3 regions of the Marinobacter sp. R17 genome follow, and region 1 is predicted to be linked to each of the others. Evidence: predicted binding sites of a transcription regulator. Region 1 holds the regulator's gene; each other region holds the start of a gene.
What was found. Region 1 encodes LexA, which represses DNA repair genes until DNA is damaged. Its sites were predicted from a motif close to CTGTNTNNNNANACAG; they were not measured.

Region 1 (3,277 bases):
CACCTCCATGGCATGACTGCCCAGCTCCCGGATGGATTCGGGCAGGCGATCGTCCTGCAGGTCCAGGTCCTTGATCGGATCGGAATCCAGCTCGATGGTGAAATCGCCGAGCGGCGAGTCGAGCCGGCTCACGTACCGGGACTCCAGGCGGGGCTCTGCCTCCAGCAAACCCGCGCAGAGATTGACAAGACCGTCATAGGACAGGCCGGATATCTCCACTTCGACACCGACACGGCGTTCATCGCCGTCCCGGTTGTTGCGGATGCTGGGCATCCGGATTACCTGATCCGAGCTCATGTTCACTCCTTGTCTGAAAGCCGGACGAGGGTGTCGCAGCGTTTGCCGCACCCTCCGATCGATCGTCTACAGGCCTGCCAGGCAGGCCACTACTCGCTGTGGGTGACTCTATCACAGCCTCTCAGGCGAGTGCCGCTTAACAGACCGTCATTGCCGGTCCGAGCGTGCGACGCCGCTAGTGGCTGGCTGTTAGACTGAAGGAGGCTCTGGCGAGGGGGTTACCCTGCGTCGGGAGCCGGTAGTGCGCGATCGGGACGGGATGACCCCGCACCCTATGATGACCACTGGAGTAAACATCGACATGCTCGAGCAGACCCTGAAACAGCTAATCGGCCAATACCGACCCGAGAGCCTGATCGTTGCAGGGGATACGGCAGCCCGTATCGGTCGGATCTGGGCCGATCATGCCGGCTCGCAATTGCTGGATCTGAGCGGCGAGTCTGTTACGGGCCTGTCCCGTCAGACTGAAGTGGTCGACCTGGCGCTGGTGACCGACGTGCTGGGGACGCTTTCCCATGAAGACGCCCGGCAGCTGCTGGGTTGGCTGCGCAACGCGGGTGCCCGCCGGGTTGCGGTCAGCGTGCATCCGGACGATGACTGGTCGTTCAACGATATGATCAGCCTGGCCTTCACCCGCTATGCGACTCTGGACGACGGCATCGAACTGTTTACCTACGACATCGCCACCTACAACCGACCCCGGGACTGGAACAATCCCCGTTTCTGGGCCAACCCCGAGAATTGGGGCAAATACCGCTGGTAGCCCGTCATCAAGCGGGAGCGCGCCGACCTGATCCTGTATGAAGTGGGCGTTCGGTCCTCTTTGGCGGCATTTTCAGTGCGCCGGCACCGCGTTAGAGTAAGGACGATGGAAAGAATGTGGCGCCGGCGATGCAGTGGGTCAGCATTTTGCCCGCGGCGTCACGCCGTTATCAGGAGGTGGCTATGGACGAGCAATGCATCAGGGTCCGGATCTCCGGACAGGTTCAGGGCGTCTTTTTTCGTGCCAGTACGCAGGAACAGGCACAGGCGAAAGGCCTCTCCGGGTATGCCAAGAATCTGCCGGACGGGCGTGTCGAGGTCGTTGCCTGCGGTGACGGCGATGCCCTGGATCGTCTGGTGGAGTGGCTTCACAAGGGCCCTGAGCGGGCTCGGGTGGATCACGTGGATGTTGAGGCGGTCGGCTTCCGGAGCCATCAGGGTTTCCGCATCAAATAGTTGTATTCAGGGCTTGGATCCGATTTCTGTATACCGTCTTTACACTGGATGAAATACTGTATATAGTCGCTGATACTGTATATAAAGACAGGTCAACGGCATGAAGCTGACACCAAGACAAACCCAGGTACTGGATGTGATCCGTCGGTCGATCGACGAGACGGGTTATCCCCCCACGCGTGCGGAAATCGCCCAGGAGTTGGGCTTCAAGTCCGCAAACGCCGCGGAAGAACACCTGCGGGCGCTGGCCCGCAAGGGTGCGATCGAAATGGTGCCGGGCGCCAGTCGTGGCATCCGGTTGCCGGAAGCGGAAGAGGATCCGGGCCTGCCGATTGTCGGCCAGGTCGCTGCCGGCAGTCCCATTCTCGCGCAGGAACACATTGACGACTATTGTGCCCTGCAGCCAACCTTTTTCTCCCCATCCGCTGATTACCTGCTGCGCGTTCGCGGCATGAGTATGAAGGACATCGGTATCCTCGACGGCGATTTGCTGGCGGTTCACCGGACCCAGGACGTGCATAACGGTCAGGTGGTCGTGGCCCGGGTTGGCGAGGAAGTCACGGTCAAGCGCTACAAGCGCGACGGCTCCCGTGTCTACCTGATTGCCGAGAATGAGGAATTCGACCCCATCGAGGTTGATCTCACAGAGCAGGAACTGTTTATCGAAGGCCTGGGGGTGGGTGTGATCCGTCGTTCGGATATGCACTGACCACCCGGCACGCGAGCATTCGGAGGTGTCCCATGGAGCAGCTCAGTTTTAACCCGTCACTTTCCCGTCATCCGATGCCGGCGCCTGTTGTGGAGCCGGCCCTGGAACGACAGAGTCGTCGCCAGGAGACGGGCCGCCCGACCGGATCCGTTGATTTCGCGAGGAGCGCGTCGTCCCGCGGAGCATCGGCGCCTCAGGTACCCCAAGGTAATGTGACGGAGATTATCCTGCCGGAAGCGCAGGTGGAAAACATGCAGTTGCTCCTGCCCATGCTGACCCAGCTCAACCAGGAGCGCCGCTGGCTGGCGTGGATTGATCCGCCCCAGGCACTGATGCAGAAATGGCAGCAGATGCACGGTATCGTTGCCGGGGAAATCCTGGTGCTGCGTTCCAGCGATCAGCACGATGCGTCGTCACTGGCCGAGCGTGCTCTGCGGGCCGGAACGTGCCATGCGGTCGTGATGTGGACCGGTGGTGTTATGGGCGCGCCGGCGTTCGAGCGCCTGCAGTCGGCTTCAGCGCAGGGCAACAGTCATGGCGTCGTACTGCGCCAGAGGTAAGCTTTCGCGGGCGTGGCCGTTGAGCGCAGGGGCATTCGGATATCATGGTTCGCTCGGATGGGATGATCCCGGCCTACTGGCGACTTGTGGGCAAATCGAATCGCGCACATTCAGGTCGAGCATGGTAGGCGCTGTTGTTCCGGTTAGTCGGTCGTCGTGGTCGGGTCGCCGATGCTCTGGATGGGTCGTTTTTCAGGTTAGTTGGAGCGGGGGAGGTGGTGTGCGGCGAGCAGCCGCGCTGAACTCGCCACGATGAGAAGCAGGGCCTGGAAGATCCGGCCCTGTCAGTGAAGTGTTCTGGGGGTAACCGGTTTGGCGACCTCGGCCTCGGCGTCTTCATCATCCCAATCGATGGCATCTGCAATATTGCCCACCGCCTCGATACCGGCGGTCATCATCGCCTTGGCGACAGACAGGTCGCGATCTTCCATCATGTCCCGTGCTTCCTGGGAGAAAGAAATACGCACCAGCGGTGTGGTTTCGTCGTCCGCCC
Region 2 (3,277 bases), on a different contig from region 1:
GATCCGTGAGAAGGTGGCGTCCTGTTCGCTGAACTTGCTGACAAACAGATGCTGGTGAGCCTGGGCTGCGACCTGTGGCAGGTGTGTGACGCACAGCACCTGGCCGTTATCGCCCAACTGGCGCAACAGCCGACCAACCACTTCGGCGGTGCCGCCGCCAATGCCCACATCCACTTCGTCGAAGACCAGCGTGGGGATGGTTGAGGTCTGGGCCACGACCACCTGAATGGCCAGGCTGATCCGTGAAAGTTCGCCGCCTGAGGCGACCTTGCTCAGCGAGCGCGCCGGCTGGCCCGGGTTGGCGCTGATCAGGAACTCGACGTCCTCGTTGCCGGCCGGTGAGGGCGCGGCTTTCTCGTGACGGGCCAGTCGGGTGACGAATTGAACGGACGGCATGCTCAGGTGGGCCAGCTCTTCGGCGATACGACCGTCGAGTTCGGCCGCGGCTTTCTCGCGCCGGGCGGTCAGTTCGTCCGCTTTCGATTGCCAGTTATCGTTCAGTTCCGTGGCGTCCGCTTCCAGGCGCTCCAGGCTGCCTTCGCCACCGTCCAGTTGCTCCAGTTCAGTCTGTAGCTGGGTGTGCAGTTCCCCGAGGGTTTCCGGGGAGACCCGATGTTTACGGGCCAGGTCATAAATCGTGCTCAATCGTTCCTCGACTTCTTCGAGGCGAGCTGGGTCGGCGTCGTAGTCTTCCACGAAATGGCGCAGGTTATTGCCGGCTTCACTGACCTGAATCTGGGCCTCGTTCAGCATTTGCAAGGTGTCGGCCAGGGCTGGCACCTCGACCGGCAGCTGCTCGAGCTGTTGCAGGGCCTGCTGGATCAAGCTGGCCGCGCTGGGCTCATCCTCGCTGCACAGGACGGACGCCTGGTGGCAATTGTGCAGGACGGTTTCAGCGTGACTCAGGCGGGCCTGCTCGGCTTCCAGGTTGTCCAGCTCACCGTCTTCCAGCGCCAGGCGGTCAAGTTCCTCTACCTGGTAGCGCAGCAATTGCAGGCGGGCCTCGTTCTCGTCGCGGTTTCCGCGCAACTCTTCCAGTCGCTGCTGGGTCTGGTGCCAGGCTTTCCAGGCGGCACGGACGTCGCTGGCCAGCTTGTCGGCATCGGCAAATTCGTCCAGCAGCTTTCGGTGGGTTTCTTTCTGCAGCAACGACTGGTGCTGATGCTGGCTGTGGATGTCCATCAGCATGCCGCCCAGCTCCCGCAGATCGGCCAGTGGACACGGTTGACCGTTGATGTAGGCGCGGGAGCGACCGTCCTTGCTGATCACGCGGCGCAGGATGCAGTCGTTGTCTTCATCCAGATCATGGGCTTCCAGCCACTCTCGGGCCTCGGCGATGCGGCGCACGTCGAAGCTGGCCGTGATGTCCGCCCGCTTGGCACCGTGGCGTACGGCCCCCGCATCGGCGCGCCCGCCCAGCACCAGGCCGAGGGCGTCGAGAACAATGGATTTACCGGCGCCGGTCTCCCCGGTCAGCGTGGTCATGCCCTGGCGGAACTGCAGTTCGACGCGCTCGGCAATGGCGTAGTTGGCGACGATCAGTTGATTCAGCATGAAAGGCTCCAGTCCTGTTCGACGGTGCTGCCAAGGCGGCGGCGCCCGGCATCTGGTCATATATACAGTACCTGTGAATGTATACAGTATTTTTGCTGGTTGCAAGCAATCGTTGCAAAAGCGGTTGAAAGCCCGGCGAGCTGTCCCCATATCCGCTGGCAAGCTATTCAAGAAGGGCGGCCGAGCCGTCATCGATGATTGATCAGGAGTGACTGATGAGCGCAGAAGAAACCCGTAACCAGAACGTGGAAGACGAGTTGAAAGAGGCCTCTGAGGAGACTGCGCAGGCCGACGCCGGTGCCGGCGAAACCTCGGCTCCGGAAGGCGAGTCGCAGGGTGAATTGAGCGAGGTCGAGGCGCTGCAGGCACAGCTTGCCGAGCAAAAGGATCAGGTCCTGCGGACCCAGGCGGAAATGCAGAACGTGCGTCGTCGCGCCGAAATCGATGTCGAGAAGGCTCGCAAGTTCGCGCTGGAGAAGTTCGTCAAGGAGCTGTTGCCCGTGGCGGACAGTCTGGAAAAGGCCGTTGAAAGCACCGAAGGCAAGGCGTCGTCAGACGACGTTGTCGCGTCCATCCGCGAGGGCGCCGAAATGACGCTGAACCTGCTGATGAACAGCCTGGAGAAGTTCAACGTGAAGCGGGTCGACCCGGTCGGCGAGCCGTTCGATCCGCAGCTGCACGAGGCCATGTCCATGGTGCCGGCGCCGGATGCCGAGCCGAACAGCGTCGTGGCTTGCATCCAGAAGGGGTACACCCTCAATGAGCGCCTGGTGCGTCCGGCCATGGTTGTGGTCGCTCGACCGGAAGACGGCGCAAAAATCGACGAGCAGGCTTGAAAAAGAAACGTCTGAGCCAATATAGGCAGTAAACGGTTCGCAAGCCGACAGAATGACAGCATCCCACGCATGCTGATTCGGGCAGAACAGAGCTTAGGAATAAAAGGAACTGGAGTCATTCAATGAGCAAGATTATTGGTATCGACCTGGGCACCACCAACTCTTGTGTAGCCATCATGGATGGCGACAAGGTCAAGGTGATTGAAAACGCGGAAGGCGATCGCACGACGCCGTCCATCATCGCATACACCGAAGAGGGTGAAACGCTGGTGGGTCAGTCCGCCAAGCGTCAGGCGGTGACCAACCCGAGCAACACCCTGTACGCCATCAAGCGTCTGATCGGCCGTCGTTTCGAAGACAACGTCGTTCAGAAAGACATCAAGATGGTGCCGTACAAGATCACCAAGGCGGACAATGGTGACGCCTGGGTTGAGGTGAAAGGCAAGAAGATGGCGCCGCCGCAGGTCTCTGCGGAAGTGCTGAAGAAAATGAAGAAGACCGCTGAAGACTATCTCGGCGAGAAAGTCACCGAAGCGGTCATCACTGTTCCGGCCTACTTCAACGACAGCCAGCGTCAGGCGACCAAGGACGCCGGCAAGATCGCGGGCCTGGACGTGAAGCGGATCATCAACGAGCCGACCGCGGCTGCCCTGGCCTATGGCCTGGACAAGAAGAGCGGTGACCGCACGGTAGCCGTCTATGACCTGGGTGGTGGTACCTTCGATATCTCCATCATCGAGATTGCCGACGTCGACGGTGAGCACCAGTTCGAAGTGCTGGCCACCAACGGGGACACCTTCCTGGGTGGTGAAGACTTCGATCTGAAGATCATCGAGTACCTGGCGGACCAGTTCAAGAAAGACAGTGGCATCGACCTGCGCGGTGAT
Region 3 (3,277 bases), on a different contig from region 1:
ACGTCTAAATGAAGCAGGAGGGGGAAATTTCCGGAGGTCGGACGACCTCCGGAGAGAACGCGGATCAGCTGAAGACGACGGTCTTGTTCTCGTGGGTGATGACCCGGTCTTCGATGTGGGCACGCAGTCCCCGGGCCAGCACGTTTTTCTCCACGTCCTTACCCAGGCGCACCATATCGTCGATGGTGTCGCTGTGGTTCACCCGGATCACGTCCTGCTCGATGATCGGCCCCTCGTCCAGGTCCTGCGTCACGTAGTGGCAGGTTGCCCCGATCAGCTTCACACCGCGGCTGTAGGCCTGGTGATAGGGGCGCGCACCGGCGAACGACGGCAGGAAGCTGTGGTGGATGTTGATCACCTTGCCCGCGTACTGCTCGCACACTTCCGGCGGCAGGATCTGCATGTAACGGGCGAGCACGATGACATCGGCCTGATAGCGGGCAAACAGCTCGCTGATCTCGGCAAACGCTTCCGGCTTGTTGTCTTTGGTCACCGGCACATGGTGATAGGGAATGTCGTGCCACTCGACCATCCGGCGCAGATCGTCGTGATTGGAGATGACCGCGGCAATTTCCGCATTGAGCTCCTTGCTGTGCCAGCGATGCAGCAGATCCGCCAGGCAATGGGACTCCTTGGAACACATCAGCACCACTTTCTTGGGCGATGCGGAATCGGCGATGTGCCAGGTCATGTCGAATTCACGGGCAATCGGCTCGAACGCCGCGCGGAACTGGTCAAGACCGAACGGAATGGAACTGGCCTTGATCTCGTGCCGCATAAAGAACCAGCCGGCCTGGTTGTCGGCGTGGTGGCTGGCTTCGGTGATCCAGCCGTTGTAGGTAGTCAGGAAGTTACTGACCTTGGCCACGATGCCGACCCGGTCAGGACAGGAAATCACCAGACGATATGTATGTTCCATGCGTTATCACAGCCATGCGGAAGGACGGTGCTCGCGAGCGTTTGCAGCACGGCCCCTCGTTCGAAATCAGGTCCGGAGGCACAGGCCTCCAACGAAACGCTGCATGATAACGGATTGTCCGGGCCGGCGTAAGCCACCGACCCGACGGGGAATACCGAGACGGTCAAGCGTGTGTCAACTCATCGGTCCGGGCCGCCATGATGAAATCATTGCGGTGCAGCCCGCCGATCTTGTGGGTCCACCAGTACACGGTCACCTTGCCGTACTCCGTGAGCAGGGCCGGGTGATGACCTTCCGACTCGGCCAGCTCCCCGACCTTGTTGGTAAAGGCCAGGGCCTGGGCAAAATCCTTGAACCGGAACACCCGCTCCAGCCGGCGTTCGCCCTCCATCTTCACGACAAACCAGTCCGGCAAATGGCCACTGAGGGTATTGATCTCCTGCTCGGTCACCTCGGGAGCATCGGCGCGGCAGGCTTCGCAGGATTCAGATTTCAGATCTGACATAGCGTCCTCCTTGGTTTGCGAATGTTTCTCAGCATCCTGTTCACACACTGCGCCCGGCTGGCAACCGGGTCAACCCTTTGCAAATCCGTCAGCGCCCAATATACTGTATAAATAAACAGTATCGTGACGAGCAACGCAATGAGTGACCTTCTCGACAAACTGATCGACAACGCCCAGGTCTGGCAAGCCAGCCGCCAGAGACAGACCGTCCGCCCGGGCGCCGAAAGCACCGGCTACGCCGCCCTGGATGCCTATCTCCCCGGCGGCGGCTGGCCGCGGGGCGCGATGATCGAATGCCTGACCGATGCCCCCGGCATCGGCGAGCTGCGTCTGATGCTGCCGGCCCTGCAACGAATGACCCGGGCCGGCCAGACCGTTTTCTGGATTGATGCCCCTCACATACCCTATGCGCCGGCCCTGGCCCGGGCCGATGTGGACATCCGCCAACTCATCACGATCCAGACACAGAGCCGCGAGGACCAACTCTGGACCCTTGAGAACTGCCTGCGCTCCCCCGGCACGGGGCTCGCCATGGTCTGGCTGGACAGCGCCAGGCGCAGCGACATCCGCCGCATCCAGCTGGCCGCCGAAGCCGGTAACAGCCTCTGCATCCTGTTCCGCCACAGCCGTCACGCCGACCAGCAGTCACCGGCGGCCCTGCGGCTGCAACTCACCCCCGGCGAGAATGACGGACAGCTCTGCCCGGATATCCTCAAGCGCCGCGGGGGCTGGCCCGTCAGCGACCTGCAACTGGCCATACCACCCGTCGTGACGCAGCGCCCGGAGCCGGCCAGTAACGTGATCCAAGGCCCCTGGTCACAGTCGCACTGAGGCGATCCATGCTGTGGCTTTACCTGCACTTCCCCTATCTGCTGCTGGAGCACTTCCAGCAGAGCGAGACCGCGTCCCGCCCCATGGCGCTGATCGGCGGGCACCCGCCCCGGATCATCCAGCTCAACCCGGAAGCGGCCCGGGCCGGCGTGGCCGAAGGGCAAAGCCCCCAGACGGCGTCAGCTCTGGCCGACAACCTGCACCTGATTGCAGCCGATATGGAAGAGCAGACCGGTGTACTGGACCAACAGGCCGTCTGGCTGTACCGGCATGCGGCCCGCATCATCCTGTATCCACCGGATGGCATCCTGGCCGAAGCAGGCAGCCTGAGACGACTGCACGGCGGCCTGCAGGGCCTCTGGAAAAAGCTTCGGAGCGAACTGGACCAGCGCCGCCTGACCGCCCATCTCGCCTGCGGCCTGACGCCCCGGGCGGCACGCATCCTGGCCCGGGATCGTCGCGGTCACTGTACGGACGACGCCCAAACCCTGCGCCAGTCCCTCGACACACTTCCCGTCGAAGCCGCCGATCTGGATGAAAAGACCACCGAGCGCCTGCAGCGCATGGGCCTGCACACCCTGGGTCCTGTCCTGGCCCTGCCCGATCGCGAATTGGCCCGGCGCCTGGGACCGGAAACCGCCCAGCACCTGCAGCAGATCGAGGGCCGCGCCGTCGATCCCCAGACCGACTGGCAACCTCCCCCCTACTTCCACCGGCGCCTGGATTTCGCCGAAGACGTGGAGCACAGCAGCGGCCTGCTCTTCCCGCTGCAGCGGGCACTGCAGGAGCTGGATGCCGAGCTCTGCTGGCGTCAGCAACAGACCGACACCCTGCAGCTGGAAATCCGCCACCGCCGGCGACCGGTGACACCCCTGCAGATCCGCTCGACGGCACCGGAGCACCGGGCGAATGCGTTCCTGGAACTGGCTCGCCTGAAACTGGATCGCCATCAGCTGGAAGCCCCGGCCACCGGCCTGTCCCTCAAGGTTCGACGCTTCCTTGATCGACACACGCCCCGGGGC

Region 2: recN (DNA repair protein RecN) is a predicted target of LexA. The motif match lies at 1,607-1,622, and genes of this name have one in related genera.
Region 3: imuA (translesion DNA synthesis-associated protein ImuA) is a predicted target of LexA. The motif match lies at 1,528-1,543, and genes of this name have one in related genera.

The regions. Positions count from the first base shown of each region.
Region 1 is NZ_RHGZ01000002.1:84,493-87,769, forward strand. It holds gene EB809_RS02345 (amidoligase family protein) at 1-297, opposite strand, end outside; gene EB809_RS02350 (DUF6231 family protein) at 572-1,060, shown strand; gene EB809_RS02355 (acylphosphatase) at 1,243-1,515, shown strand; gene lexA (transcriptional repressor LexA) at 1,616-2,224, shown strand; gene EB809_RS02365 (cell division inhibitor SulA) at 2,257-2,784, shown strand; gene EB809_RS02370 (hypothetical protein) at 3,069-3,277, opposite strand, start outside.
Region 2 is NZ_RHGZ01000029.1:24,994-28,270, reverse strand. It holds gene recN (DNA repair protein RecN) at 1-1,554, opposite strand, end outside; gene grpE (nucleotide exchange factor GrpE) at 1,770-2,390, shown strand; gene dnaK (molecular chaperone DnaK) at 2,513-3,277, shown strand, end outside.
Region 3 is NZ_RHGZ01000013.1:9,846-13,122, reverse strand. It holds gene purU (formyltetrahydrofolate deformylase) at 65-919, opposite strand; gene EB809_RS10790 (4a-hydroxytetrahydrobiopterin dehydratase) at 1,083-1,424, opposite strand; gene imuA (translesion DNA synthesis-associated protein ImuA) at 1,563-2,255, shown strand; gene EB809_RS10780 (Y-family DNA polymerase) at 2,264-3,277, shown strand, end outside.